DNA from 2 places in the Marinobacter sp. MMG032 genome. Region 1 is predicted to be linked to the other one. Evidence: riboswitches for the same ligand, from Rfam matches in the RefSeq annotation. Region 1 holds a riboswitch; the other holds the start of a gene.

Evidence for each region. Region 1 has a riboswitch for glycine ahead of ABNF92_RS03535 (trimeric intracellular cation channel family protein). Riboswitches for the same ligand answer to the same signal wherever they lie in the genome.
Region 2: another riboswitch for glycine. It lies ahead of ABNF92_RS01440 (D-amino acid dehydrogenase); the one in region 1 lies ahead of ABNF92_RS03535 (trimeric intracellular cation channel family protein).

The regions. Positions count from the first base shown of each region.
Region 1 is NZ_CP157802.1:778,393-793,415, reverse strand. It holds gene ABNF92_RS03585 (LysR family transcriptional regulator) at 1-276, opposite strand, end outside; gene ABNF92_RS03580 (DoxX family protein) at 439-882, shown strand; gene ABNF92_RS03575 (glutathione S-transferase family protein) at 886-1,833, shown strand; gene ABNF92_RS03570 (class III extradiol ring-cleavage dioxygenase) at 1,851-2,666, shown strand; gene ABNF92_RS03565 (hypothetical protein) at 2,790-2,924, shown strand; partial or broken gene ABNF92_RS03560 (aldehyde dehydrogenase family protein) at 3,060-3,431, opposite strand; one part of gene ABNF92_RS03555 (IS3 family transposase) at 3,508-3,763, shown strand; one part of gene ABNF92_RS03555 (IS3 family transposase) at 3,763-4,670, shown strand; gene ABNF92_RS03550 (hypothetical protein) at 4,708-4,866, shown strand; gene ABNF92_RS03545 (SDR family oxidoreductase) at 4,904-5,218, shown strand; gene ABNF92_RS03540 (cytochrome b) at 5,317-5,838, shown strand; glycine riboswitch at 5,915-6,000, shown strand; glycine riboswitch at 6,001-6,099, shown strand; gene ABNF92_RS03535 (trimeric intracellular cation channel family protein) at 6,140-6,739, shown strand; gene ABNF92_RS03530 (lipid A deacylase LpxR family protein) at 6,831-7,859, shown strand; gene ABNF92_RS03525 (IclR family transcriptional regulator) at 7,884-8,663, opposite strand; gene ABNF92_RS03520 (efflux RND transporter periplasmic adaptor subunit) at 8,837-9,985, shown strand; gene ABNF92_RS03515 (efflux RND transporter permease subunit) at 9,998-13,123, shown strand; gene ABNF92_RS03510 (efflux transporter outer membrane subunit) at 13,123-14,562, shown strand; gene ABNF92_RS03505 (hypothetical protein) at 14,611-14,937, shown strand; gene ABNF92_RS03500 (monooxygenase) at 14,990-15,023, shown strand, end outside.
Region 2 is NZ_CP157802.1:302,403-317,425, forward strand. It holds gene gspE (type II secretion system ATPase GspE) at 1-623, opposite strand, end outside; gene ABNF92_RS01415 (type II secretion system protein N) at 790-1,440, shown strand; gene ABNF92_RS01420 (transglutaminase-like cysteine peptidase) at 1,449-2,111, shown strand; gene ABNF92_RS01425 (FAD-binding oxidoreductase) at 2,234-3,838, shown strand; gene ABNF92_RS01430 (glycerol-3-phosphate dehydrogenase/oxidase) at 3,865-5,466, shown strand; gene ABNF92_RS01435 (FGGY-family carbohydrate kinase) at 5,456-7,015, shown strand; gene ABNF92_RS01440 (D-amino acid dehydrogenase) at 6,996-8,216, opposite strand; glycine riboswitch at 8,380-8,472, opposite strand; gene ABNF92_RS01445 (DUF3336 domain-containing protein) at 8,578-10,047, shown strand; gene ABNF92_RS01450 (EAL domain-containing protein) at 10,181-11,887, shown strand; gene ABNF92_RS01455 (hypothetical protein) at 11,898-12,524, opposite strand; gene ABNF92_RS01460 (hypothetical protein) at 12,517-13,953, opposite strand; gene ABNF92_RS01465 (hypothetical protein) at 13,946-15,023, opposite strand, start outside.

The sequences.
Region 1 (15,023 bases):
GCCCTGAGCCTCGGCTTGCAGATTACCGAGCTGATTCTCCATGTCATCAATGTCGTTGAGTACCTGTTGGGCGCGTTGATGATAATGAGTGCCGGCTTCCGTCAGGTGAATTCTCCGAGTGGTGCGATTAAGCAGCCGCACCCCTAAGTGTGTTTCAAGCTGCGAAACGTACTTGCTGACCAGCTGTGGCGATATCTTCAGCCGTTCCGCGGCGCGGGTGAAGGTGCCTTCACTGACCACGGTCACAAAGGCACGCATGGCTTCAATTCGATCCATTGGCTTATCCTGCGGAGTACATCCTTTTTTAACAACGTTTTGTTGATAATAAAGCAACAATAGCCATCTTAGTCTTTCGATTTGGTGATAGTAAAGTGGTCACATCACTTGAAGCATAAGCTTCGGGCTCAACTAACGAGAGAAAGATTCGAGGTGGCGATCATGAACAATCAATTTGTACAGGCATTATTTCAATCCAACGGCGGGTTTGCCGCACTGGTTCTACGGGTGCCGGTTGGCCTGATCCTCGCCGCCCACGGCGCTCAGAAGCTCTTTGGCTGGTTTGGCGGTTATGGACTGGAAGGCACCGGGCAATGGCTGGCAAGTATTGGACTGGAGCCGGGTTACCTGATGGCGTTACTGGCCGGCAGTGCCGAGTTCTTTGGCGGCCTAGCGCTGGTGCTTGGTCTGCTGACACGCCCTGCGGCTGTGATCGCGGCCTTCACCATGCTGGTGGCCATATTTGCTGTCCACATCGGAAACGGCCTGTTCATGTCCAATAACGGTTACGAGTATGCCCTTACCCTGTTTGTCGTCACTCTGGCGCTGGTGATTCAGGGCGGTGGCCGGTTTGCGCTGGATAACCTGTTTCAGAGAGAGGGCTGAACCATGCTGGTAAACGGAGTCTGGAAAGAAAACTGGCAGCCTGTCCAGGCCAAAGATGAGGAAGGGCGCTTTATCCGCCAGACCTCGCCCTTTCGCAACTGGATCACGCCGGATGGCGCCCCGGGACCGACCGGGGTAGGAGGCTTCAAGGCGGAACAAGGACGTTATCACCTGTATGTGGCCTATATTTGCCCCTGGGCTTCGCGAGCATTGATGGCTCGCGAGCTGAAAGGGCTGAAAGACGTGATTGGCGTGACTGTTGTCGATCCCCGGCTGACTGATCAGGGCTGGCAGTTCGGCGGCTATCCGGGTGCGGATGAGGACGCGCTTAACGGTGCTCGCTATATGCATGAGCTATACACCCGGGCGGATCCTCAAATTTCGGGTCGTGCTACTGTGCCGGTCCTCTGGGACAAACACACAGGCACTATCGTCAATAACGAGTCCGCGGATATTCTGCGGATGCTGAACAGTGCCTTCGCAGGGATTGTTAATGAAGGGCCGAATTTGTACCCGGAATCGCTGTCAGGCGAAATCGACAGTCTCAACGAGTATTTGTACACAGACCTGAACAACGGGGTGTATCAGGCCGGCTTTGCGTCCAGCCAGGCGGCTTACGACGAAGCCTACAACAAGGTGTTTGCTGCTCTGGACGAAGTGGATTCGCGGCTGGCCGACGGGCGCGTTTATCTGTTTGGTGACCAGCTGACCGAAACCGATATACGCTTGTTCGTGACCCTGGTGCGCTTTGATGCGGCCTATCACAGCCTGTTCAAGTGCAACCGGAATACCCTGAGAGCCATGCCGCGTCTGCACGACTACATGCACCGCATATTGGCGCTCGACGGCATTGCAAATACAGTAAACCTTGAACATATCAAGGCCGGCTACTATTCCATCAAGGCTTTGAACCCAAGTGGCATTGTTCCGGCAGGGCCGGGAGAACTCTGAGCACAGGAGTGATCGCCATGAACACTGAAACCGATGTGCTGTTTATCTCCCATGGGGGCGGGCCAATGCCACTCCTGGGGGATCCGGGACACCGAGAAATGGTGGCGCGGTTAACGGAGGTTGCCGGTAAGCTTCGCAAACCCTCCGCGATACTTGTTGTTAGCGCGCACTGGGAGGCGTCGGTGCCGACGATCACCTCCAGCGCCAGACCTCCGCTCATCTATGATTACTCTGGCTTCCCACCGGAGGCCTACAATATCCAGTATCCCTGTCCCGGGGAACCGAAACTGGCGTGTCAGATATACCAGGCGCTGGATCAGGCGGGGATCCGGGCGCGCCTTGACGACCAAAGGGGGTTTGATCATGGCCTGTTCGTGCCGCTCAAGCTGATGTATCCGGCGGCGGATATTCCATGCATTCAGTTGTCCCTGGTAAACAGTCTGGATGCCAGTACTCACCTGGCTATTGGCAAGGCACTGCAGGCAGTGGACTACGACAACCTGCTGGTGATTGGCTCGGGCTTCTCATTCCATAACATGCGGGCGTTTTTCTCCGCCAATACGTCGGAGGTTCAGGCTCGCAACCAGGCGTTTGAGGACTGGCTGGAGGAGACGTGTGCCGATAACTCAATGCCGGAATCGGAGCGGGCAGAGCGCCTGGCTCATTGGGACCTTGCCCCCCATGCCCGGTTCTGCCATCCCCGGGAAGAGCACCTTCTGCCTTTGCATGTCTGCTATGGCCTAGCGAATAAGGCGAGCGACGCTCATATCTCGGCAACTATTCTCGGTAAGAAATCAGGGATGTTTTATTGGCGAATAGAGAGGCTCGGTTAAAGCACCAGGCGTGGACGTTTCGTGTTTAAGGCACGTAAAACCGCCTGATATCGGCAAAATATCCGTGGATCTTGTGAGAAAGGGTGGTTTTGATAAACCAAAGCTGCAGTCGAAGGAGGAATCATGATCAGTCCTGCGGAAATCAAAGATCGCGCCGTAGGTTCAATAATGGGCGCTTTCATCGGCGACGCCATTGCACTGGGGCCGCACTGGTATTACGACCTCAAGGAATTGCCACCAAAAGCCCATCCGATCTGAGCCTCTGTCAATGCCTGGTCTGTAAAGGTCTGAACAGCCCGAAACGGTCAATTAACGGACAAAAAGGAAGCATTGCTATAAAAAAGGGCCTTATCCCAAGGTAAGGGTAAGACCCAACTCCCGAAACAGGATCTTCTATTTCAGGGTGATCGTCGTGTTGACAGCGTCAGCCTCGACGTCTTCCTCAAACCATCGGGACGTGACTGTTTTGGTTTGGGTGTAGAACGTTATGACCTGCTTGCCGTAGGGACCCAGGTCACCCAGCTTGGAGCCGCGCGAGCCGCTGAATGAGAACAGAGGAACAGGAACCGGAATGGGTACGTTAATACCGACCTGTCCCACGTCGATGTCTTCCTGGAAGCGCTGGGCTGCTGCACCTGAACGCGTGAAGATTGCGGTGCCGTTTCCATGCGGATTGGCATTGATAATGTCAATGGCTTCATCCATGGACGCGGCTTCCATGACGCATAGCACCGGCCCGAAGATTTCCTGCTCATAGATCGTCATGCAGGCGGTTGTAGTGGTTCAATGATTCCGGACACCAACGTAGGTGGTAAGGTTGCCACCATAAACGAGGTGTCTGATGACCAGAAAACGACGTTCCTTTACTCCTGAGTTCAAGCAGGAAGCAGCCAGCCTGGTGCTGGATCAAGGTTACACCATCGCCCAGGCAAGTATGTCGCTGGGTGTGGTAGAAAGCGCTCTGAGGCGCTGGGTTCAACAGCTGACGGATGAGCGTGAGGGCGTTACCCCGAAGGGTAAGGCCTTAACCCCGGAACAGCGCCGGATTCAGGAGCTGGAAGCCCGCTGTAAACGCCTTGAGCAGGAGAAAGACATACTAAAAAAGGCTACCGCTCTCTTGATGTCGGACGACATGAATCGTACGCGCTGATAGACCAGTTGAGTGAGCGAATGCCTGTTGAAATGGTCTGTAATGCGCTCGATATCAGTCGTTCCAGTTACTACGAATACCGCCAACGGCGGAACCACGTGGATGTCGAGCGTCTGGCCCTGAAGGCTCAGGTAAACCGCCTGTTTACCAAGAGCCGAAGTTCGGCCGGCAGCCGGACAATTAAAGGCTTGCTCAGCGAAGAGGGTGTCGTCGTTGGTCGCTTCAAGGTTCGACGCCTGATGGCCGAACTGGGACTGATCTGCAAACAACCCGGCCCTCACGCTTACAAGCAGGCCACCGTTGAGCGCCCCGATATCCCGAACCACCTGGCTCGTGAATTTGCGGTAGACCGGCCCGATCAGGTCTGGTGTGGTGACATCACTTACATCTGGAGCGGCCAGCGGTGGAGTTATCTGGCGGTCGCACTGGATCTGTTCGCCCGCCGCGTTGTTGGTTGGGCGATGTCATCTAGCCCGGATGCGGACCTGGTTGTAAAAGCTCTGGACCATGCCTGGGAACAGCGTGGTCAACCCGAAAAAGTCATGTTCCATTCAGACCAAGGAAGCCAGTATGCCAGCCGTAAGTTCCGTCAGAGACTCTGGCGCTACCGGATGACTCAAAGCATGAGCCGTCGCGGCAACTGTTGGGATAACGCACCAATGGAGAGGCTGTTCCGAAGTCTGAAAACTGAGTGGGTACCAGCCTTGGGATATCGAAATCTACCTGAGGCAAAGAAAGATGTTGGCGGCTATCTGATGGATTACTACAACCGACAGCGACCTCACACATTTAACGACGGCATTTCGCCCGTTGCTGCTGAGGAAAACCTTAAAATACTGTCCGGAATTAGTTGACCACTACACGCGCCTGGTCGAGACCCTGGAGACTAAGATGAAGAAGAATGACTGGCCGGTGACGTTTTCACTTGGCGTGGTGTCCTTCAATGAAACACCCGGTCGAGTTGATAAAGCCCTGGTGGTAGCTGACGAAACCATGTACCTCGCGAAACGGTCTGGGAAAAATAGGGCTGCAATGCGGACTTTTCATTAGGGCCTCCAATTAGTTAGGCCAGACAAAGCTGGCGGACATGCAGGGTGTTCCGCGAGGCCTGGCCAAAGTTCTGGCTGGCAGTGGCGTGACGGTGAACACAATCCTGCCTGGCCCGACACGTACCGAAGGCGCTCTAAAAATGATGGCGAATCTGGCAGCGGAACGTGGGGTTACGGTCGAGCAGATGGAACGACTGTTTCTCGATGAAAATCGTCCCTCATCGCTTATCAAGCGGTTCGCTGATCCTGAAGAGGTGGCAAGCCTGTGTGTCTACGCAGCATCGCCCCAGGCCAGCGCCACGACCGGCTCGGCTCTGAGGGTAGAGGGCGGCATTGTCGAGAGCATCGCCTGATTGAGCATTATCAGGCGGAGAGCCGAGAAGGGTTGACTCGGGCATGTCAGGGCCACCTGCTAAACTGGTCAAACATCTGCGAACGAAAGGAGATCCCTATGCTTGGAGATTCGAAGGACCGTTACGGTGCCTTGAGTAAAACGTTGCATTGGCTGATGGCGGTGCTGATTGGCTGGCAGTTGTTGAAGTTTGGTGATCGTATTGCGGACGGCGAGCATTGGGTTGGCCAGACGCTGGTCCCCTGGCACATCTCCATCGGTTCATTGTTGCTCGTGTTTATCGCCGCACGACTGCTCTGGGCAGTTAGCCAACGCCAACATCGCCCGGAACAGGATCCCGAGATTGCAGTGCTGGTCAAAGCAGGGCATGGATTGCTTTACGCGGGCATGCTGCTGATGCCCCTCAGCGGAATGATGGTCATGCTGGGTGGCGGTCATGGCATTAACGCTTTCGGGTTGCAGCTGGTGTCGGAGGGTGAGGAGATAGTCTTGGCCTCAGCCCTGGGAAGCGTCCATAGCCCACTGGCCTGGGCATTGACCGTACTGATCATCGGCCACATCGGAATGGCCCTGATTCATCATTTCATCAAGCGTGACGACACGCTTACCAGAATGTTGTAGCGGGGTTCTGAACCCCGCGTGGGAACGACAGCGAACGGCTGTCCCGCTCGACGTTAGCTTCCTATCTCTTTATAATGGCGACCTCGCAGGAGAGTGGGCCGCTGGCCCCGCCGAAGGCGCAAACTCCCATAAACGCTCAGGCACAGGTACTGCGAGCATCATCTAACGCCGTCTGGAGAGCGACTGCCACCGCGGTCCACCGAAGGGGCAAGCAGAGCTAGGCTCTGTAAACTCTCAGGTATCAGGGACAGGGGGAGAGGCCACAGAAACTCAGGAGTCCTGTGTGCTGATCTCTATCTATATGATTGCCATTACCGCTGAAGCCATGTCCGGAGCCCTCACCGCCGGGAGAAGGAACATGGATCTGTTCGGGGTGGCTGTAATCGCTTTTTTCACTGCCCTCGGTGGCGGAACCGTCAGGGACATTCTTCTGGGCAACTTTCCGGTAACCTGGACCCAGCACCCCCGCTATATCTACATGACTATTACGGGTGGGCTGATAACTATCGTGATCGCCCGCTTCATGCGACACCTTCATCAGCTATTTCTCGTGCTGGATGCCATTGGCCTGGTGGCCTTTACCGTTATCGGGTGCAATGTCGCGCTCAGCCTCGGATACGACACGGTCGTGGTGGTGATGTCCGGCAACACCACTGGCATCTTCGGCGGTATTATTCGAGACATTCTCTGCAACCGCACTCCACAGGTATTGCGCCATGAATTGTACGCCAGCGTTTCGCTGGTTGTGGCCTTGCTCTACCTGGCGTTACTCGGTCAGGGATTGAGCGAAAATATTACGCTGCTTGCTGCGTTCAGCGTGGGTTTACTGCTTCGCATGGTTGCCATTCGTTGGCGGGTGTCGCTGCCGGTTTTCAATTATTCGCAGACCCGCTGGGAATGATAGCCGCCGTTCAAGACCTCTGAATGTCTCCGACGAAAATCACGGCTTTCTTTTCGCTGTGGAAGAAAAGAGGATAGGAAGCTTGTAAATTATGTTGACGGCGGAAGATCTGATGTCTGCTCATTTTGTTCGTTTATGGACCTGTGCGACTGCATTGCTTTTGAATACGGCACAAACTGGTTACGCCCAAGCAGATACCTTCAATATTTCCTGGGACAATGACCTGCTTCTGGGATTGGATCAGGGGTATACCAACGGTGTGCGCCTGGCGTATTTAACGTCACCATCGGAAGATACAAAGGCGGTCTCAGCAAATATTTCACGTGCTGCGGGAGGTTTTTTCGAAGCGTTACCGGGGATCGATCCGGGAAACCAGAAACAGGCGGTGTCTTTCAGCCTTCGCCAATTCATGGTCACCCCAGCGGACATTTCGCTCGAGAAACCCAGTCGAAATGACCTCCCTTACGCAGGTTACCTTTTTCTGAGCAGCACTATCTGGAGTTGGGATGCGGACACGATTACTGGCTATGGCGCTCATCTCGGTGTGGTTGGTCCCGAAAGCGGAGCTGAAGCTTCGCAAAAATGGGTGCACAGACTGACAGGCAGTGAAGAACCCAGGGGTTGGGATTACCAGTTAGGGTCGGATGTCGTTGGTGGCTTGCAAGCCACCCATGCCCGGAAGTTGTGGCGAAGTGGCAATAAAGGGGATTTGGAGCATGAGATGGCTTGGGTTGGTTCGGGCATGGTATCCAGTTTCCGTTCTCACGCAAGAGTGGGCGGAGTGTGGCGAACGGGTCAATATCTGCCAGGTAACTTCGTACCCGACTACGCGGGAACCTCCAGCACCGTTGGACTGCCGTCCGCGTTAAATGGCTCAGGGCAGGGATGGTCTGTATTCATAGGTATGGGCCTGGAATATGTTCCTTATTCTTACCTTGAAGACAACGCTGATCCATACCAATTTGAAGAGAGTCTTTTGCTGGCTCAGGTTGGTATCGGTGCAACCTGGCAATGGCAGTCAGTGCAGGCTGCCCTGACATTCCGGGCGACCACCGGCGAGCAAGAGACTAACAAGGACAGTTTCAGCTTCGGAACCCTGTCTCTGACCTGGGTTTATTAGGCTCTCCTGCAACCGTTGATGCGCTCAGCCGGTGAAACCCAGCTTTGACTCCACTGCTGCCTTGGCGTCCACGAGCGCTCGCATGTAATCCTTCCTGTGCTTGTGAGCCCTGGAGGCCGGAACAACAACGGTGATCGCGAAGTGGCCGAGGTAGGTATCCAGCTCGGTGGCGTACGCGGCGACATCTTCCCGGTAGGTTTCCAGATCTTCGGCAATCCCGGTCACACGGACCTGCTCGAGTTCTTCCAGCAGCTGTTTTCGGGCCGAGGGCGATAGGGTGCCTTGCTGCTCGGCCAGATCGAGCAAGCGGACCACCGCTTTTTCCTCCATGTTGGCGAGCAAGGCCTTGCCAGGAGCGGTTGAATGGAATGGGACCCGGATGGTCCCCATCTGTGGTACAACCCTCAGCTCCCGTTCGGCAACAATACGATCAATAACCAGAACACTGTCTCGTTCCCCCACGCAGAACACCACGGTTTCCTGGAGACTTGATGAGAGTTCCTCGAGGAAAGGGCGAGCGACCGAAAGCACATCGATGCGCGTGTGGTAGAGCAGGCGACCCAGTTCGGGGCCCAGCCGATAACCGGTTCCTGAAACGCCATGCTCTGCAAACCCCTCCGTTTCCAGTGCGCCTACGATACGCTGCACGGTTGATCGCGGCAGCTCTACCGCATTAGCCAGTTCACCCAGGCTCAGTCCCTCGGGGTGGTTACCCAAAACCCGCATGATTTCCGCTGCCCGTGCAATGACCTGTATTCCGGATCGTTGTTCTGGAAAGGACGTTTGCTCCGAAGCTCTGCTCATCAAGATGTGTTCCCTCGAGTCGTTGGTTTGACGACATTAAGTCCCTCCGCCCAGAGCATGTCAACCGAACCAGAGCATTCCGATGCGCAGTACTTTCCGAAATTATCACTGTATCGCAATGCGGGTATTATACCGCAATACGGTACAGCGTCTGATAACTACGGAGATACAAGATGACAGACTCCCCTTTCCATTGCCGCCGCGCCTGGCTGTTCTTGCTGTTGTTGGCCGCCATCGGCTTCCTGGCCGGGTGTAGCAAGCCGGATCCAGTTGCCCAAGGTCAGCGCCCGCCCCCTGAAGTCGGTGTGTACGAGGTTGCTGAAAAGCCCTTGCAGCTGACATCAAAGTTGCCGGGCAGAACTCGGGCCTGGCGAACTGCCGAGGTGCGTCCGCAGGTCAATGGCATCATCGAGCAGCGCCTATTCGTGGAAGGCACGTTGGTTGGAAAGGATGAACTGCTCTATCGCATTGACGATGCGCCTTATCAGGCCGACCTGGCCCGGGCCGAGGCCAACCTGGTCAATGCCCGCAATCTGGCCGAACGTTACGAAAGCCTTGTGGGCAGCCGTTCCATCAGTCGCCAGCAGTATGACGATGCCCTCGCAGCCCTGCGAAGTGCGAGGGCTGAATACCAGGCGGCAGAGATCAACCTTGCCTATACCTCGGTCAAGGCGCCCATCCCAGGCAAGATCAGCCGCTCCCGGGTCAGTGAAGGTGCGTTGGTGACCAGTGGCCAGCAGCAGGAGATGGCCACGATTACGCAACTCGATCCGATCTACGTGGATATTGTGCAGCCGGTGACCAAGTTGCTGGACCTTCAGAAGGCCGTTGAAACCGGGCTGATCGAAGCCAATGGCAACGATGATGTTGAAGTTTCCCTGATTCTGGAGAACGGCGAAGCGTACGGACACAAAGGGGTTCTTAAGTTCTCTGAAGTTGTGGTGGACGAGGGGACTGGCTCGGTCACCCTGCGCGCAGAGTTTTCCAATCCGGACGGCAAACTGCTTCCCGGCATGTTTGTTCGAGCCGTGGTGGACGAGGGTGTGCGCCCGAATGCGATTCTGGTTCCCCAGCAGGCGGTGTCCAGGGATACGCGGGGTGCTCCGGGGGTGTGGCTGGTGACAGAGGAAAACACGGTGCAACGCCGGGAAATCAAAACCAGCCGTACGGTTGGCAATACCTGGCTGGTCACTGAGGGTCTGGAAGCCGGAGACCGGCTAGTGACGGAGGGTGTGCAGCGGTTGGCACCGGGTGTGCCCGTGCGGGTATCGCCGGCCAGTAATGTCGAGGTGCGCCTCGATCTTGACTCTCAGGCGAAGTAAGGAGCCAGTCCAATGCCTCGATTTTTCATAGACCGCCCGATCTTCGCCTGGGTTATTGCAATTCTGCTGATGCTTGGTGGCGGCCTGGCGGTGAAAACATTACCCGTGAACCAGTTTCCGGATGTTGCACCGCCGGCCATCGCGCTCTCGGTGACTTACCCCGGGGCCTCGGCTCAGACCGTTCAGGACACCGTAGTTCAGGTCATCGAGCAGCAGCTCAACGGCCTGGATGGCTTGCGCTACATTTCCTCCGAGAGTAACTCGGATGGCAGCATGCAGATCATCGCCACCTTCGAACAGGGCACCGACCCAGACATCGCCCAGGTACAGGTGCAGAACAAATTGCAACTGGCCAACCCGCTGTTGCCGGAAGAAGTGCAACGTCAGGGGATCCGGGTTTCCAAGTTCAAGGTGAACTTCTTCACGGTGTTTGCACTGACCAGCCCGGACGGCAAGTACACTCAGGGCGACCTGGCTGATTACATTGTGTCCAACATCCAGGACCCGATTGCCCGTACCCAGGGTGTGGGCGACTTTCTGCTTTTCGGCTCCCAGTACGCCATGCGCATCTGGCTGGACCCGGAAAAGCTCAACAGCTTCCAGCTGACCCCACAGGATGTGATCAATTCGGTGCGCGCCCAGAACGTGCAGGTGTCTGCTGGCCAACTGGGTGGATTGCCCGCCGCAGAGGGCGTGCAGCTGCAGGCCACCGTCATTGGCAAGCAGCGCATGAAAACCGCCAAAGAATTCGAGAACATCCTGCTGAAAGTGAGCCCCGATGGTTCCCAGGTGCGCCTGGCCGATGTGGCTGAAATCAACCTGGGTAATGAAAATTACGCCATCACCGGCAAATACAACGGCGCGCCGGCAGCGGGTATGGCCCTGCGTCTGGCGACCGGCGCCAATCAGCTGGAAACCGCTACCCGGGTGAAAGAAACCCTGGCCGAGCTGGAGCGTTTCCTGCCGGAAGGTGTTGAAATTGTTCTGCCGTACGACACCACGCCGGTGGTATCCGCCTCCATTGAAACGGTAGCCATGACCCTGGTTGAAGCCGTGGTTTTGGTGTTCCTGGTGATGTTCCTGTTCCTGCAGAGCTGGCGGGCCACCATTATTCCGACACTGGCCGTGCCGGTGGTATTGCTGGCCACTTTCGGGGTGCTCCACGCGTTCGGTTTCACCATCAACGTGATGACAATGTTCGCTATGGTTCTGGCCATCGGCCTGCTGGTGGACGACGCCATTGTGGTCGTGGAAAACGTCGAGCGATTGATGGAGGAAGAAGGGTTGTCGCCCAAAGAGGCGGCCAAGAAATCCATGGATCAGATTGCCGGTGCGCTGCTGGGTATCGGCCTGGTGATTTCAGCGGTGTTCCTTCCAATGGCCTTCTTCGGGGGGTCTACCGGGGTCATCTACCGGCAGTTCTCCGTCACTATCATTTCTGCCATGTCGTTCTCGGTGCTGGTGGCGTTTATCTTCACCCCGGCCCTGTGTGCCACCCTGCTCAAGCCTGGCGACCATCATGCCAAAAAAGGTTTTTTCGGCTGGTTCAACCGCACCTTTGACCGCAACGCAGACCGTTACAAGTCCGGCGTCAGTTATCTTGTTAAACGCAAAGGCCGGTTCATGGGTGTGTACCTGCTGCTGGTTCTGGGCGTCGGGTTCCTGTTCAAAGGGCTGCCTACCGCTTTCCTTCCGGACGAAGACCAGGGCGTGATGATTGTGATGGTGCAGTTGCCCACCAACGCCACCGCAGAGCGAACCGAAGCCGTGCTCGCAGAAGCCGGGAATTATCTGTTGGAAGAAGAGTCCGAGGTGGTCAAGAGTGTGATGTCTGTCCGGGGCTTCAACTTTGCCGGACGGGGTCAGAACTCTGGCATTTTGTTCGTTGATCTCAAGCCCTTTGGCGACCGGGAAGCCTTCGCCCAGAGCGTGTTCGCGCTGGCGGATCGGGCTGGCGGTCGATTTGCCCGGATCAAGGACGCCATCGTGTTCCCGATTGTGCCGCCGGCCATTCTGGAACTGGGTAACGCCACCGGTTTTGATCTTTACCTGAAGGATAACGGGGCTATCGGCCATCAAGGCCTGATGGCCGCCATGGGCGAGTTTGTAAGCAAGGCCAATGCTGAGCCGGCGTTAAATATGGTGCGCCACAACGGTTTGCCGGACGAGCCCCAGTATCAGGTGATCATCGATGATGAGAAAGCCAGGCTATTGCAGGTGTCCATTGCCGACATCAACGCCACCATGTCCGCGGCCTGGGGTTCCAGCTACGTCAACGACTTCCTGCACAATGGCAGGGTGAAGAAAGTCTATGTTCAGGGCCAGTCGGATTCCCGCTTGGCGCCGGAGGACTTCGACAAATGGTTTGTGCGTAACACCCAGGGCGAAATGGTGCCTTTTGCGGCTTTCGCTACCGGTGAGTGGGTGTATGGTTCACCCCGTCTGCAGCGCTATCAGGGGTTGCCCGCGGTTCAGGTTCAGGGCGCCCCCGCCCGCGGCTACAGTACCGGTGATGCAATGACCGCGCTGGAAAACATAGCTGCGAACCTGCCCCAGGGCATTGGCCTGGAGTACACCGGTCTGTCCTATGAAGAAAAACAGGCGGGCAGTCAGGCCATGGTACTGTACGCGCTGTCGATCCTGGTGGTGTTCCTCTGCCTGGCAGCGCTGTATGAAAGCTGGTCGATCCCATTCGCGGTGATCATGCTGGTGCCACTGGGCGTGCTCGGGGCGGTGGTCGCCACTATGGCACGGGGCCTGTCCAACGACGTGTTCTTCCAGGTGGGAATGCTGACCACCATGGGGCTGGCGGCCAAGAACGCCATCCTGATCGTGGAGTTCGCCCGCCAGTTATACGAGCAGGAAGGCAAACCGCTCTTGCAGGCTACTGCTGAAGCGGCCCGACTGCGCCTGCGGCCTATCATCATGACCTCACTGGCGTTTATCTTCGGGGTACTGCCCATGGCCATCGCCAGCGGCGCTTCCAGCGCCAGCCAGCACGCCATTGGCACCGCCGTGGTGGGTGGCACCCTGGCCGCGACGTTCCTCGCCATCTTTTTCGTCCCGGTATTTTACGTTGTGGTTGCCGGTCTTGCTGCACGATGGAAAAAGGCGGAATCAATCAAGGGGGCAGTATAATGACTGTCACCACCCGACTCGTGCTGGCGTTTGTGGGTTCTGTCCTGCTTGCAGGGTGTTCGCTGACGCCTCAATACCAGCAGCCGGAGCCACCGGTTCCGGCGCATTGGGATGTTAGCGAGCGAGACTTGAATGGTGAGCTGCATAACCTGGACCTCAGTTGGCAGGCATTTTTCCCGGATCCGACATTGCAGGCGCTGATTTCGGCCTCGTTGGAGAACAATCAGGATATGCGGATTGCGGCTCTGAATGTGGAGGTTCTGAGAGCGAGGTATCAGATCGAGCGTTCCGCGCTCTATCCAGGTTTGTCGATCGGGGCTGGAGGCGCCCGGCAGCGGGTTCCCGGCGATCTCTCTGCTTCAGGTTCCGATGCAATTGCAGAACGCTATGACGCCAGCGTAGGTCTGACCAGTTATGAGATCGACTTTTTTGCAAAGACCCGTAATCTCTCGGCGGCGGCGCTTGAGAATTACCTGGCCACTGCACAGGCGAAACGCAGCTTTCAGACATCGTTGATTAGCGAGGTTGCTAAGACCTATTTCTCCTGGCGCACCAACCGCAAACAGTTGGCACTTGCCCGGGCGACACAGCAAAGCTTTGAACAGAACCTGGCCTTGATTCAACGCCGATATGACAGTGATGTGGCATCCGCCCTGGAACTTACTCAGGCAGAGACGCTCGTGCACCAGGCACGAACCCAGGTTGCGCAGTTCGACAGACTTGCCCGGCAGGCGGTTAACGCGCTGGCCTTTTTCTCAGGCCACAACTTGCCGGACGGTATGACGAGTTCATTGTCGGAATCCCTTCCGTTGAACAGTGCGCCATTGGGTGCGGGATTGTCGTCCGATTTACTGAAACAACGACCAGATATTCTGGAAGCGGAGCATAGGTTAAAAGCCGCCTATGCAGACATCGGAGCCGCCCGGGCCGCGTTTTTTCCTAGCATTACTCTGACGGCGAGTGCCGGCACCGCCAGTAGCGAGCTCAATGGGCTGTTCGAAGGAGGCAGTGGGAGCTGGTTGTTTGAGCCGCGAATCAATCTGCCAATTTTTACGGGCGGTCGAAACAGGGCCAACCTGGAGGTTTCCGAGACGACCAAAAAGATTCGCCTCGCCGAGTACAGTCGCGCTATTCAGCAGGCGTTTCGTGAGGTGGCCGACAGCCTGGCCGCCCGCGACACCCTTCGGGATCAATTGAACGCGCAACAGGCGTTGGTGAACACTTTGGATGAGTACAATCAACTGGCCAGGAACCGCTATGACGCAGGGATAACCAGTTACCTTGCCGTTCTTGATGCCCAGCGCGAGCACTTTTCTGCACGTCAGCAACTTCTGTCTGACCGCTTCAACCAGGTATCCGCTGAGATTGAGTTGTTCCGATCGTTAGGTGGCGGTTTGGTCTCAGAGACTGCTTTGGCGAACAGAAGCAGAGCGCAATGAACCGACTTACGAATTTGAAAAAGCACCCTGTCCGGGTTGGAGAATTTTATGGAAAGGATTAAGTCGTCTATAAGGTATGTGTTTGTCACTGCGGCTCTAATCGGCCAAAGCGTGACTGCAATAGCCAGTGAGTACCCGGCTGCGGTGCAGAGCCTGATTGATCGCGGCGTAACCATCAGCGGAACCTTCGACGCGCCGGGTGGCATGACCGGCTATGTTGGAAGTATGGAGGGCTGGCCGGTTGCCTTTTACCTTACGATGGACAGCCAGCACGTAGTTGTCGGTCCGATGTTGAATTCAGACGGAGTGAACCTGACCGAATCGAAGATCCAGGAATTAGTCTTCGAGCCGGAAAAGGACACGCACTTGTATTAAATGTGGGCGACGGGAATGATGATGCTTTGGTGAACTCAGGAGGAGAGGAACAATGAGAACCATACTCCAAGTGGACTTTCCTTATG
Region 2 (15,023 bases), 480 kb from region 1:
CGAATATCCACTTCCCTTCCGGCAACCCTGAGAGCGATACGACCATCCTGGGGCACCCGCTTCTCGGCGATATCCAGCTTCGCCATAACCTTGATCCGGGACACCAGCAAAGGCGCCAAGGCCCGCTTGGGTTCCACGACTTCCCGCAACACGCCATCCACCCGGAAGCGAACCACCAGCCGCTTTTCATAGGTTTCGATGTGAACGTCCGAGGCGCTGGTTTTCACCGCTTCGGTGAGAATGGCATTGATCAGACGGATGATCGGAGCATCATCTTCCTGCTCCAGCAGGTCCTCGGTTTCCGGCACCGAGTCCGCCAGGGAGGCCAGATCCATATCGTCGCCGATGCCCTCAACCATCTGCATGGCTTCAGCGGAATCGTTCTGGTAGGCGGAGTTCAGGGCCTGATCGAATCGATCCGGGTCAATGGTGGCGAAACGGGCCCGGCCGCCACTGATTCGGTTCGCTTCCGCAAGGGCTGAATGGGACGCACCGGGGCGAACCAGAATAACCGGTTCACCGGCATCCGAACGGGTCAGGATTACTCCGTTGCGCTTGGCGAAAGTAAACGGAAGACGGCCCAGCGGAGCATCCTGCGGCTGAAGTTCAGTATCTGTGTCCAAGGTCGTCCTCGTTCGTGAAACCCTTTTCGATTCAACTAATTCAGAAAGGCTACCACAGGATATGGACCCGCTGAATAACTCTATACACTATACTGCCAATAAAACGTTGCAGTCTGATAACCTGTGAGCTTTTTCCCGGCCCACAAACTTGCATTCAGGATGATCAATGCTCCTAAACAATGAACGGCTTCCCCTGATTCTTGCGCTTGTGGCAGGGGCTGCCATGGTGGCTCTGACAGCCTGGCAGGGTTACCGCTTCTGGCAAATGGAAAGCCGACAAGGAAACTACGACACTGCGCAGCCATTGGTCACAGATCCGGCTGCCAGCCGTGAGCCACCGAGCGTAAACCTGTCGTCCCTGGACCTGTTCGGGGCCGCATCGGGTGAAGCCGCGCCGGCGGAAATGGATACCGAGAACCTGCCGGAAACCAACCTTCGATTGTTTCTCCGCGGTGTTCTGGCCGCTGATGGCGAATTCCCCGGCAGCGCTCTGATCGAAGATGACAAAAGTAACACCGAAGCCTACCTGGTGGGTGATGAATTGCCTGGCAATGCCAAGCTGCGCTCGGTCCACCCGAACCGTGTGATCATTGAACGCTCCGGGAAACTCGAGAACCTGTATTTCCCGGAATCCGAGGACCGCAGCGGCATGTCCTTCACAGCGGACGAACAGGAACCGTCCACGCCTGCAACGCAACAGGCTGCCACCCCCTCGCCCTCAAGAGCGCCCGCCTCCGCCACCAGCGATGAGCAGCGCCGGGAGGAAATCCGCCGGCGCCTTGAGCAGCTCAGGGAACGCCTACGGAACAATAACTGAGGCGCGCTATGGAAACGGCCGCTATCCAGATACGCCGCCGTTCCAGCCTTCTGCCGGCGCTGTTATTAGCAGTTTCCGTTGTGGGTGCCTTTGAGCTCAGTTCCCGCCTGATGAACTATGTACAGGAGGAATTCGGCACCGAGGCCCACCAGCGCCTGGAAAACTGGCAGCGCCTTCATGCCCTGGCCGCGAACGCCCCCGTCGACCGGCAGCTTCGACTGGTCAACTCCTTCTTCAACAGGGTTGCTTTCGTCAGCGATATCCGCCATTGGGGCGAGGAAGACTACTGGGCAACGCCAGTGGAATTGCTCACCACGAATGGCGGCGATTGCGAAGATTTTTCGATCGCGAAATATCTGACCCTCAAATCCATGGGTGTTCCCGATGACCAGTTGCGGATTGTGTATGTCAAAGCACTGGAGCTGAATCAGGCCCACATGGTGTTGGCATGGTACCCGGAGCCAGACGCGGACCCGCTTATTCTGGACAATCTTATAAATGACATTAAACCTGCCTCTCAACGCACTGATCTTGAACCGGTTTATAGCTTCAATGGCGAAGGCCTCTGGCTCAATCGATCCGGCGGAGCCCGCAAACGGATCGGGGAAGCAGGACGGCTTTCCCGGTGGCAGGATCTGAACAGCCGGCTGACCGAATCACTCCGGCCCTGACCCCCATTTCAACGAATCTGCTGGCGGCAAATGACAGCGCGACTGGCGCCAAGCGACATCTGCAGTAGGCCCGGACCCGCTAGAATGCGCCACACTGCTTTTTAATCAGGAGAATGAAACACATGCGACGCTGGAACGGCTGGGGCGATGAAAGATTCAACCTGGCAATGCCGGAACAGGGCCAGGATTTTCTGGCTTCGCGGATTGGAAACGGCCGCCCTCTGGCCGACGCCACTCTGGAGTCAGTCTGCGCCAAAGTGCCGGATTCCCGGCTGAAGCCGCCGGCAGAACTGGAATCACTGATCGACACAACCCCGGAAGCAAGGGTGCGGCATGCCCGGGGCCAGAGCCTGGCTGACTGGCTGGCCATGCGCAGTGGCGAATTTGGCGTGTTTCCTGATGGCGTTGCTTTCCCTACCAGCAGCGACGAAGTTCAGGCTTTGCTCGCCTGGGCCGCTGAGCAAACCATTCACCTGATCCCCTATGGTGGTGGCACCAGTGTGGCTGGGCATATCAACCCGCTGGACAAGGGTCAGCCCGTGCTGACCGTGGATATGGGCAAGATGAATCGCCTGATGGATCTGGACCGGGAAAGCCAGATCGCAACCTTCGGCGCGGGTACGCCCGGCCCACTGGTCGAGTCCCAACTCCGGGCCCACGGCTATACACTCGGGCATTTCCCACAGTCGTTTGAGCTGTCCACCGTGGGCGGCTGGGTGGCCTCCCGCTCCAGTGGCCAGCAATCCCTCCGCTACGGACGAATTGAACAACTGTTTGCTGGCGGCCGGGTCGAAACCCTGCAAGGCACCTTTGATCTGCCTACCATTCCGGCTTCCAGCGCCGGCCCGGATATCCGCGAAATGATTCTGGGCTCCGAAGGCCGCATCGGGCTGATCACCGAAGTGAAGGTTCGGGTAACCCCGCTTCCCGAACACGAAAGTTTTCACGTAGTGTTTTTCCCTGACTGGGACAGTGCCCGGACTGCCAGCCGCCAGCTGGTGCAGAACCGCACGCAACTCTCGATGCTCAGGCTCAGTAATGCGGTAGAAACGGAAACCCAGCTCGCCCTGGCCGGCCACCCCAGACTGATCGGCATGCTCGAGCGCTTTCTGTCACTCCGTGGCGCAGGCACCGGCAAATGCATGATGACCTTCGGTATCACCGGCACCCGGCGCCAGACCCGAAACGCCCTCAAAGAGGCCCGAAGCATCTGTAAGGCCCAAAATGGCGTCTATACCGGCACCCGGCTCGGCGATAAATGGGCAGCCAAGCGTTTCACCATGCCCTATCTGAGGGAAGCCCTCTGGCAAATGGGCTACGCGGTCGACACTCTGGAGACGGCCACCGATTGGGACAACGTCGATAATCTCCTGGGGCTGATCGAGACCAATCTGCGGGAGGGACTGACCGACCAGCAGGAGGGCACCCACGTATTCACTCATTTGTCGCATTTTTACAGCCAGGGCTGCAGCATTTACACCACGTACGTGTTCCGGGTAGGCGACAGCTACGAGGAAACACTCGCGCGCTGGCAAAAGCTCAAGACCACAACCTCTGAACTGATCGTGAAAAACCGCGGCACCATCAGCCACCAGCACGGTGTTGGCAAGGATCACGCGCCCTATCTGCCGGTGGAGAAAGGCGAACTGGGAATGCTCGCCATCAGATCCCTGTGCAACACCTTTGATCCCAATTCCATCCTGAACCCGGAAACCCTGGTGAAGTGAGCACAACGCCGAATGGGAGCCTCGTTATGACCCGGACTAAAAGCCTCAATGCGCTGCGTTCAGGGACAACCGAATTTGATGTGGTGGTGGTCGGCGGCGGCATCACCGGTGCCGGCGTGGCCCGGGAAGCAGCAGGCAGCGGCCTGCGCACCCTTCTGGTGGAACAGAAGGATTTCTCCTGGGGCACCTCCAGCCGGTCCTCCAAGATGGTCCACGGCGGCCTTCGGTACCTCGGTAGCGGCCATTACGGTCTTACCCGGGATGCTGTGCGGGAGCGGGAACGGCTGATGGCGGAGGCACCGGGGTTGATTGGCCCCCTGCGCTTCATCATGCCGCATTTCAAAGGCCAGTTCCCCGGACCGCGCCTGTTTCAGACGCTGCTCCGGGTTTACGACTTTATTGCCCGCAATCGCAGCCGCCACTTTCTGACCTCGGCCGAATCCATGCTCTGGGTGCCGGGCCTGACCAGCGAGAAACTTGTCGGCGCCAGTGGTTTTACCGACGCGGTTACCGACGACTCCAGACTGGTGCTGCGCCTGATTGCCGAAGCCCGACGTGATGGAGCCCTGTGCCTGAACTACACCCGTGCGACGGAAGTAAAGCGCAGCGATGACGGAAAGGTGTCTGGATTACTGATTCAGCCAGAGGAAGACGATGCGCTCATCATGATTTCCGCGCCCCTGGTGATCAATGCCACCGGCGCGTGGGCAGACCGGCTGCAATCCGACAAGACTACCGGGGACACCATGCACATCCGGCCCTTGCGCGGCAGCCATCTAGTCCTCCCGTGGTCCTGCCTGCCGGTGTCCTGTTCGGTTTCCCTTTTCCATCCTGAGGATGGTCGCCCGGTGTTCGCCTTCCCCTGGCTCGGCACAACCGTTCTCGGCACGACCGATATTGATCATGAAGGCGATCTTGATCAGGAACCGGTTATCTCCGAAACAGAGACCGCCTATCTGCTTGAGGTCGCGTCACGGCTGTTTCCGGGAAGCCCCATTGCCCGCGAGGACATTCTCTCAACCTGGGCCGGGGTGCGGCCCGTGGTAACCGACGGCACGGGCAAAGCGCCCTCGAAGGAAAACCGAGAACACGAACTCAGGGTAGACCGGGGCCTCGTCAGCATTGCCGGGGGCAAGCTCACCACTTTCCGGGTTATCGCCCGGGAAGCGCTCAACCGGGGACTTGGTGAAGACGCCGCCACGGTTCTGCGGCCAGAATCCGAGCCGGTCTTCCAGCCAGAACATGGTTCGGCAAGACCAGCCGCGATCGGCCATCAGTGCTGGCAACGGCTCCAGGGGTTCTATGGTCCCGAGCTTAACCAGGTTCTTGCAGTTGGACCATTGGGAGCTGTTACTGCTCACCAGGCTTCCGAGCTTCTCTGGGCGGAGCTCTGCTGGGCCTGCCAGAAAGAAGATGTGCAGCACCTGGATGATCTGCTGCTGCGCAGAACCCGATTGGGCCTGGTGCTTCCGAACGCGGCCGAAAGCCTTCTGCCGGAGATCCGCAGGCATTGCCAACCCGTGCTTGGCTGGGATGACCAGCGCTGGTACGAGGAACAGGCCCGCTACCTGTCGATCTACCACCATGCCTATTCGATGCCATCCGGGGAGTTGTCCAATGCCGGCTGATTCACTGATTCTGGCCATCGACAATGGCACCCAGAGCGTTCGCGCGCTGTTGTTTGATACCCGCGGCAACCTGGTGGGCAAAGGCAAGCAGGAAATCGAGCCCTACTTCTCGCGGGAACCCGGCTGGGCCGAGCAGCATCCGGATTATTTCTGGGAACAGCTCGGGGAAGCCTGCAAGCTGCTCTGGAATTCAACAGAGGCAACGCCGGATCAGGTTGCCGGGGTCACCGTGACCACCCAACGGGGCACCGTGATCAATCTTGATGCAAACGGCCAACCTCTGCGCCCTGCGATCATCTGGCTCGACCAGCGCCATGCCAGAGTTGATGGCCCGGTCAAAGGGCCCTGGGGATGGCTGTTCAAACTCGCCCGGCTGGAAGACACCATCAACCGGTTTCGGGAAAAGACCCAGGCTAACTGGATTGCCCAGAATGAACCCGAGATCTGGGCGAAAACCCGACACTTTCTCTTGCTCTCGGGCTTCCTCACGTACCGGCTAACAGGAGAATTCAGGGATTCCACCGGAAGCCAGGTCGGATACCTGCCCTTCGACTACAAGAAGCACCGCTGGGCCGGCCAACGGGATTTCAAATGGCAGACCATGCCGGTCGAGCGTTCCATGCTGCCTGAACTGGTAGCGCCCGGGGAAACATTGGGGCATCTGACCGACGAAGCCTGCCGACACCTCGGCTTGCAAAAAAGCCTGCCCGTTATTGCAGCCGCCTCCGACAAAGCCTGCGAGATACTCGGGTCCGGCGGGCTGACACCAGACATCGGTTGCATGAGTTACGGCACCACCGCCACCATCAACACCACCAGCAAGCGCTACGTGGAACCTATCCGGCTGATGCCGCCCTATCCTTCTGCACTGCCCGGTCACTATTCCACGGAAGTGATGATCTATCGGGGTTTCTGGATGGTTAGCTGGTTCAAGCGGGAATTCGGCCTTCGGGAGCGGAAAATCGCCGAGGAAAGGGGCATTGAGCCCGAAGCGCTGTTCGATGAACTGGTCAAGGCCGTTCCCCCCGGATCTATGGGCCTGATGCTCCAGCCCTACTGGTCACCCGGTGTACGTCAGCCCGGGCCGGAAGCAAAAGGCTCGATCATTGGATTCGGGGACGTTCACACCCGCTCGCACATATACCGCGCGATCCTTGAAGGCCTTGCCTATGCGCTGCGGGAAGGCAAGGAAAAAATCGAAAAGCGAAGCGGTGTGAAGATCCGGAAGCTTCGAGTGGCAGGTGGCGGCTCCCAGAGTGATGCCGCCATGCAGTTAACCGCCGATGTGTTCGGATTGCCGGCCGAAAGGCCTCATACCTATGAGACCTCCGGGCTCGGTGCCGCCATTGACGCGGCGGTAGGCCTGGGCCTGCATCCGGATTTCGATACGGCAGTGACAAACATGACCCGGGTTGGCGACGTTTTCCATCCCAACGAAGAAACCCGGGCCCTGTACCAGAGGCTCTATTCCGAGGTGTACCTGAGGATGTACCCCCAGCTCCAACCCCTCTACCGGAAAATCCGGGAGATTACCGGCTATCCCCGGTAACACGCTCCGCCACCATTTCCGCGGTAATCGCCGAAAGGGTCCAGCCGAGGTGGCCGTGACCGGTGTTGTAGAACACGGTTGGCAGGCGCCCTGGCCCAACCCTGGGCATCATGTTCGGTAGCATTGGCCGCAATCCGGCCCAGGGAACTACCTTGCGAGTACAGACTCCGGGGAAGCACTGCTCAACCCAACGGGTCAGCGGGCGGATTCGGTCGTCCTTGATGTCGCGATTGTAGCCGCTGAACTCGGCAGTACCGGCAACGCGGAAACGGCCATCGCCCAGGCGACTGGTGACGATCTTGGTGGCGTCATCCAGCAGACTGACAGTGGGTGCTGCCTTCTGCGAGGCTTCGTCTTCCAGCTCTACGGTAATGGAATAACCCTTCACCGGGTAGATATTCACCCGGTCACCCAGCTTTTTCGCGAGCCCACGACTGCCGACACCGGCACAGATCACCACGCCGTCGAAGGTATCCCGGGTTTGCTCGTTGCCGTCATGGGCGGTCACCCAGGCATTACGCTCATCGGCGCTCAGCTCGGTCACGGTATGGCCATAACAGGTTTTTACGCCAAGGCGCTGGATGGCGTCGGCCAGGCCGTTGGTGAACTTGTGAATGTCACCGGTGGAGTCACTCTCGGTGAAAAAGCCGCCGTAGTAGGTACCTGCCAGAGTCGGCTCGATGGATTTCATTTCCTCCGGGGTAACCGAACGGCGCTCAAGGCCGCCCGCGGCCAGAAGCCGAGACACTTTGGCCGCGTGATCGAAGCCAGCCTTGTCCCGGTATATGTGCAGGATACCCTGCTTCTTCAGATCGAAATCGATGCCCTCTTCCTGTGCCCAGGCAAACAGGTGGTCGCGGGCAGCAATGGCCAGGCGGGCGGTTTCCGTGGTGTTTTTCTCGTACTGGGGAATAGCGGCAATGAACTCGGCGAACCAGCTCAATTTGTGCCAGGAAGGCTTCGGGTTGACCAGCAGTGGCGCATCCCGGCGGGACATCCATTTGATGCCCTTCATAACGGTCTGCCAGTTGTTCCAGACCTCGGCGTTAGAGGCCGAGAGCTGCCCACCGTTGGCGAAGGAGGTTTCCATCGCCGCATAGCGGTGTTTCTCGTAAACCGTAACGTCAAGCCCGCGCTTGGCAAGGGTGTAGGCTGTGGTAATACCGGTAATGCCACCGCCGATAACTGCAATTCGCTTCATTCCAATCTCCGTGAGCGCCAAGGGTTTCCTCCCTGCTCGAAATGGCAGGAAGCACCCCTTCCGTCACGGGACCTGAGAGATTCACGACCTGTTTCAATGAAAACAGTCGCTTGCTCCTTCGGTGTGCCGACTGACGCGATTGTCGACAGCTCTTCGGAAAGTATTCATGTCAGCGGTCCTTTTGCCTGAGAGTTTCCGGGGCAGTTGCTCCTTCGGCGCTGATCGCAAGGGATTCAGTCTCTCCCGCAGACATGTCTGATTGGTAATAAAACCCAACCCACGGGCCTAAACATAGCAAATAACCCGGAGCCAGGAAACCAGCCGCTGCACAGCTCCGCCGAGATCAGTTAAGGTAAAGATCATGCAACACGCCTCGAAGACCCGCAGACAACTCCAGCAGCAACTCGAACAGGCCCGCGACTACGAGCAGTGGTGCCAGGCCGCCACCGCGCTCGACGACATGGACGGCCTGCTGGACTGGCGCGAGCAGGAAGAAACCGGAATGCTGCATGAAAGCCTGATGCGCAAGCACATGGGCCTGATGGATCATTGCCGGCAGAATGGCGACACAAGGCGATTGATCCGTATTCTGCAGGAAAGCCTGTACCGACACCTGGGCGAACTCTCCAACCCTGATCTGTACACGGTGGCAAGAAGCGGCAGCAACCGGTTGGTGGGGGAATTCCTGGACGCCGTCGAGACGTCCATGGAATTCATTTGCGAACACCCGATACCTGAAGTGACAACCGCCCGCAAACTGAAAATGTTTCAGGACGCCGAACGGGTCTATGGCCGGCCAGCACTGATGCTTAGCGGCGGCGCGGCTTTCGGCATCTACCACATAGGCGTTACCCGGGCGCTCTGGCGCCAGGACCTTCTACCGGATGTCATGGCAGGTTCCAGCATGGGCGCCATCGTGGCCGGTGCCATCTGCACCCGAAACGACAAGGAGCTGGCGAACTTCTTCAATCACCCGGAGCGCATCCATCGCAATGCCTTCCGCTGGCTCGGCGTCCGGGAAGGCCTGAAGGCCGGCCATGCCATGGACCCACGGCAACTGCAGGAGCATCTCCAGCACAACCTTGGCAGCGTCAGTTTCAGAGAGGCCTACGAACACAGCGGCCGTACACTGAACATTTCCGTATCCCCTACCCGCACCCAGCAAAAACCCAGGCTGCTGAACTGGCTGTCCTCACCGGCTGTACTGGTGGATTCGGCAGTGATGGCGTCCTGTGCCGTGCCGGGCATCTTTCCGCCAGTGGTTCTTCAGGCACGCGAATCAAACGGCAGCCGGCAAAGCAGCGTGCCCTATATGCCCACCGAAAGCTGGATTGATGGCAGCGTGCATGGCGATCTGCCCCTGATGCGGATGGCCCGCCTACACAACGTGAACAAAACCATTGTGAGCCAGGCCAATCCCCATGTGGTGCCCTTTATCAGCCACCATGACCAGAGCGGCGTTACCGCCTGGGCCAAACGGGCGGCGGTTTCCATGGCCCACGGCCAGATCGCCACGGCACTGAAACTGACCAAACAAAGCCCGCACCCCGGCCTCATTCGCCCGCTGATCGAGCAGGCCCACGCCATGACCAGCCAGCAGTACCTGGGAGACATCAACATCCACTTCCCGCCGAAACCCGCGCTCTACCGCAAGGTACTGGCGAACCCCAGCCCTGAGGATCTGGAAATGTTTATCAATCTTGGGGAACAGGCCACCTGGCCAAGGCTGGCGATGATCGAGGATCAGACACGGATCAGCCGGGCTTTTGACCGCTGCATATCCGCTCTGGAAAATGAGCTGGACGCAGACACTGCGCACCACAATGCCTGACCCCTCTTGAAAATCGTTGCCCTGCCACTTGGCAGATCAACTAGATAACACACCGGTCCCGAACTATGCTCAGTTCTATCGCATCATCGCTTTGCGGTGCGCTAAACGCTTACCAGGAGGATCCTGACCCGCAATGGGACATAGACAAGGATTTCGATCAGCGACAGAAGACGGTGAAAGCAGGTTCTACGAGCTGATTGAGAGTCTGCCAATGGTGGCTGTCCAGGGATACGACAGAGAGCGCCGGGTTATTTATTGGAACGATGCCAGCGCCCGTATTTACGGCTATTCCCGCCAGGAAGCACTCGGCCAGTTGTTAGAAGACCTGATCATTCCCGATCACATGCGTGACGGTGTGATTGAAGCCCATCGCGACTGGCTCGAAAACAACATCAGCATTCCCTCCGACGAACTCGAACTCAAGCACAAAGAAGGACACCTGGTTCCCGTTTACTCCAGCCATGTCATGATCAAACAGGAGAGCGGCGCCTGCGAGATGTTCTGTATCGACATCAGCCTGGAAGAACAAAAACGTGCCAGGGATGAGCTATACCGGCGAGCGAGTTTTGACGACCTGACCGGACTACCGAACCGTCATTTCATGGAAGCGGAATTGTCGAGCCGACTCAACGAGGCGGATCGCCTGCAACAGGAACTGGCGGTCGTGTTCATCGATCTGGACAATTTCAAGATCATCAACGATACGCTGGGCCATCATCACGGTGACAGCCTCCTCAAAGCGGTGGCGGAAACCTTGAGGGCCGAACTACGGGGCGGCGACCTTTTGAGTCGCTTTGGTGGAGACGAATTTGTGCTCCTGATCTTCGACTTCGATGGCCCCGAAGCTCTGCATGAGCTGATCTGTCGTTTGATTGATGCCCTGGAACATCAAGTTCACCTGGAAGGCGACTGTTACCAGGTTACCGCCAGTTTCGGTGTCAGCCTGTTTCCGCACAATGGCACCACCGTGGCGGAGCTTATGGGCAATGCAGATGCGGCCATGTACCAGGCCAAAGAAACCGGCAAGAACGGCCTCTGTTTCTATACCCCCGATATCAATGATCGACTGGTGCAATACCAGGAAATCACCAACCTGCTCCGGGACGCCCTGAACAACGATGGACTGGAATTGGTGTTTCAGCCCCAGATCAGCCTCAGCGAACGGAAAAGTGACTCCTGTGAGGCGCTTCTCCGGTGTTTTAACGGTCAATCACGGGCCGTTTCGCCCGCCATTTTTATTCCCGTGGCAGAGAAGTCCGGCCTCATTAACCGGATTGGCGACTGGGTTATCGAAGCGGCCTGCAAACAGCTCCACGCCTGGAAAGGAACGCCTCTGGAGAACCTGCGGGTTGATATCAACCTGTCGGGACGTCAGCTCACGAATCCGCACCTTGCCAACCACATTCTCGAAACCCTCAAACGCTATAAACTGGAGCCGCACCAGTTAGGGGTCGAGCTGACCGAGAATGAGGTTTTCGGCAGTGATGAGAACCAGACCAGACAACTCGAAAAACTGAAAGAGGCTGGCTTGCATATTTCCATCGATGATTTCGGCACCGGATACTCATCGCTCGTCTATCTCAGAAAACTCCCGGTCTGTGGCATAAAAATCGACCGGAGCTTCCTCCAGCATGCGATGCAGAACAACGCCGATATGGCCATCATGGAGGCCATGATCACGGTCGGACACAGTCTGGGGTTAAGCGTGCTTGTGGAGGGCGTTGAAACGGATGAACAGGCCCAGCTGGTGACAGACCTGGGCTGTGACCTCGCCCAGGGTTTTCTGTATGCCAAGCCGATGCCGGCCCAAAAGATGGAAGAGTTCCTGGCAAGCTTCTGACCAGAAAACCTTATCCCTGCTCGTATTCCCGAACCAGTTCCTGCAGGAAATACAGGCCGGCAGAACTCAGGAAACACCGCCCTGCGCCGGCACGGAACAGAAGATGGCGTTTATCGAGGTAGTCTAGGGCTTCCGGTACGCCTTTTTCGAACCGGGCTGCCCGGAGGATCTCCTGATACTCGTCATCGCTGGCCAGCGCCGACATGTCTTGCTCATTCAGCCCGGCATCGGGGCGCCCCAGGTATTCAAGATCCCGCCCGCTGCGCGCGAAATAGCGCCCGATCAACAGCAGGATCACCTGCACCCGGAAGGCATTCTCATCGTGTTCTTCATTCTCGTCGTCACTGCTTTCCTTAAGGAAGAAAAACGCGCCGGATTCGTTGAACACCAGCTCGCTGCCCAGGTGCTCATAGAAAGTCCGGAAGTGAGACAGATGGTTGTACAACAGGTTGTAAAGCGGATTGGCACGCAGCTCGGAGCGGTTGCTGTCCCACAGATCACGCACAAGCACCCGGCCGGCCTGGAACTCCCGGTAGATCGCGGCGCTCTGGGCCGGCAGGATCTGCTCGAAGCTGCTCGACGCTTGTGATTGATCGGCGGATTCGTTCGTATCCATCGCGTTTGATAAGTCAGGCATGCTGTTGCTCTTCTTGATTGACCGGGGCGTTGCTTTGAGTCGTTTCCAGACGGCGCTTGCGGTAGACAAACCGATCGCTGTCGGATGACTGATCAAGGATTCGGAATCGGTTGGTGGTGACCACCTTCAAGCCCTCCGGCGGCGAATTGACCAGCCGATTCAGAGCCGCCAGCAAATCCGGAAAGCGATAGCCCGGAATAAAGCCGTCCAGGCGGCCGTGCAGCTCCCGCACCAGATCGTTGGTGGGCCGCAGCTCCAGGGTTTCCAGCCATTGATACAGCTGGTTGATGCGCTGGACATCGATTCTGGTGTGGCGACCACTGCCCTCCACTTCCTGCAGAACCGGCACCTCGGCCTTGCGACGAAGGTCATTCAGGCGCAGCTCCAGTTCGCTGAACAATAGCTGGTAGTAGCTGGACGATTCACCGAAAGCATAATGCTTGGGGCGCTGCTGGGCCCGCAAACCCACCAGAAAGCCGGTACTGCGGGCAAAGTCACCACCTTCCAGCCACTTTCGTTTCAGGCTGAGGGTCTCGGTTTCGCCCTTGAGTTCCTGCAGCTTGCCGTAGAAATGCTCCATGGCGTTGTACTGGACCATGCCCTGGCGAGTCTTGCGCAGGAAGTGCTCCACCTCCTGAGCCACCACCTGAATGGGTTTGTACAGGGCGTTCAGGCTGATGGAGGAACGGAACAACTGGTCCGCCAGGCTGTGATCACCATGACTTTCCAGCAGCCGAACCATGGCTTCCAGGGTCTCAAACAGGTTGCTGCCATCTGGCAGCCGGGTATCCGGGTTCAGGAACACCAGGGTTGGCTTGATGTGGCGCTCGTAGAGGGTAACGATCTGCTCAAACAGGTTCTGGCGGAACTCCAGGAATTTCTCCGGCGCCCGGCTGGCGTCGCCGGACAGATCCGCAAGCTGGGCACTGATGGTCTGCATACGCAGGACATTCTGGCGCAACAGACCAATCAGCTGGCTGACTCGTTCATTAAGGTCATCGCGCAGTTCCGTATAGTCCGGGTCCGCGTCGCTGAAACTGCTGGTTTCCAGCCGATTGCGCACATCCCGCAGGGTCACCAGATGGCCGCGCAGGCGAGCATCCGTCAGTTCCTGGTACAGCGAGGCATTACAGGCCCGCATCAGATTGATCAGGGCATCCTGGAACACCAAGCGCCGCTCACCCTCGGCCTTGATGATGTCGATCACCAGGCCACTGCGGAACAGATTGTCGGTATTCAGTGCCATACGCACCCGATCCCGATCGGCATTGCCGAGTGAGCGGGTGTAGTCCATCACCTCGGCCACCAGATCGCTCTCACAGATATACCGGGCTTCGTTCCGGTCCATCCGTTCAATCATCCGGAACAGAATTTTCGGGTGCTCGAACAGCAGCCGGGTGGTGTCCAGGGTGCTGAAGCGTTTACTCATCCACCGGCTCCATCAGGCTGGCCTGGGCCTGGTCGGCCCAGTGGCTCATGGCCTCGCCGTTGGTGAAGCCTTCAGCCCCACCCCAGAACACCAGGGTGCGCTGCGGACTGTAAGGCTTTGCGGTGCGCATCTGCCCTACTTCCAGGTGCCGGCCGATCAGATAAATCACTTCCGCACTGGCACTGTGGGTGGCCGCCGAGAACAGGTTGAATCCTTGTTTGCGGAGCCGTTCCAACAGTGACGGCATCTGGCTGATGTCCACACTGGCCAGCTCGTCCAGCACCATAGGGAAAGACAGCTGCACGCCCGGGTACAGCACCCGTTTAAGGAGCCGGTACACCAGTTCCAGATTGATCAGTGCAGTGGTGGAGGTGGACTGGCCTTTTTTGTCCAGGTTCGCGGCGTTCTCCTTGCGAGTACGGTAGGAAATGCCGGTGATCACCTTGTCCATGGTCAGGCGCTTGCTCCCGCCCTCCACGAAAAAGTCCGCCACGAACACCCGCAAACGGTCATAGAACGCGTCCGACTGCAGCTGGTTGCCATACGGGTCGATGTTGTTGGCTTCTTCCACCAGGTTGCGGAATTTCGGATCGGTGTGGATATCCACCCGGATTTCCACCAGATCGTTGATGCGCACGCCATCCAGCTCGCGATTCAGCTGCGCTTCGAAACGGGCAATGTGTTCGTGGTTGGATTTCAGGGCCTGCCGGTAGCTGGCTACGGTTTCGTTGTGGATGCCCACCTGCTGCTCCAGCACGTTCCAGCGCTCGGCCATACCGGCAAACAGGTCCGACAGGCTCTTGAACGTTTCCCGGATAACCGAGGAGGCCGGGCTGTCTTTCTGCAATTCACCTTCGGTATCCTCATGGATACCCAGATAAACGAACTGGCGAAGGTGGTCGAGAATGCTGCGCCGACGCTCTTCCAGGTCGTCCAGCTGGGTTTGAAGGTCGTCAAACGCCGCGACGGACACCTGTTCGATGTCCAACGGCTTTTCCGCTTCCACGGTTTTCAGGTGCGGGAACCGGTGCTCTACCGTGCCAACGCTGCGGCTGAGGCCCGCCAGCTCC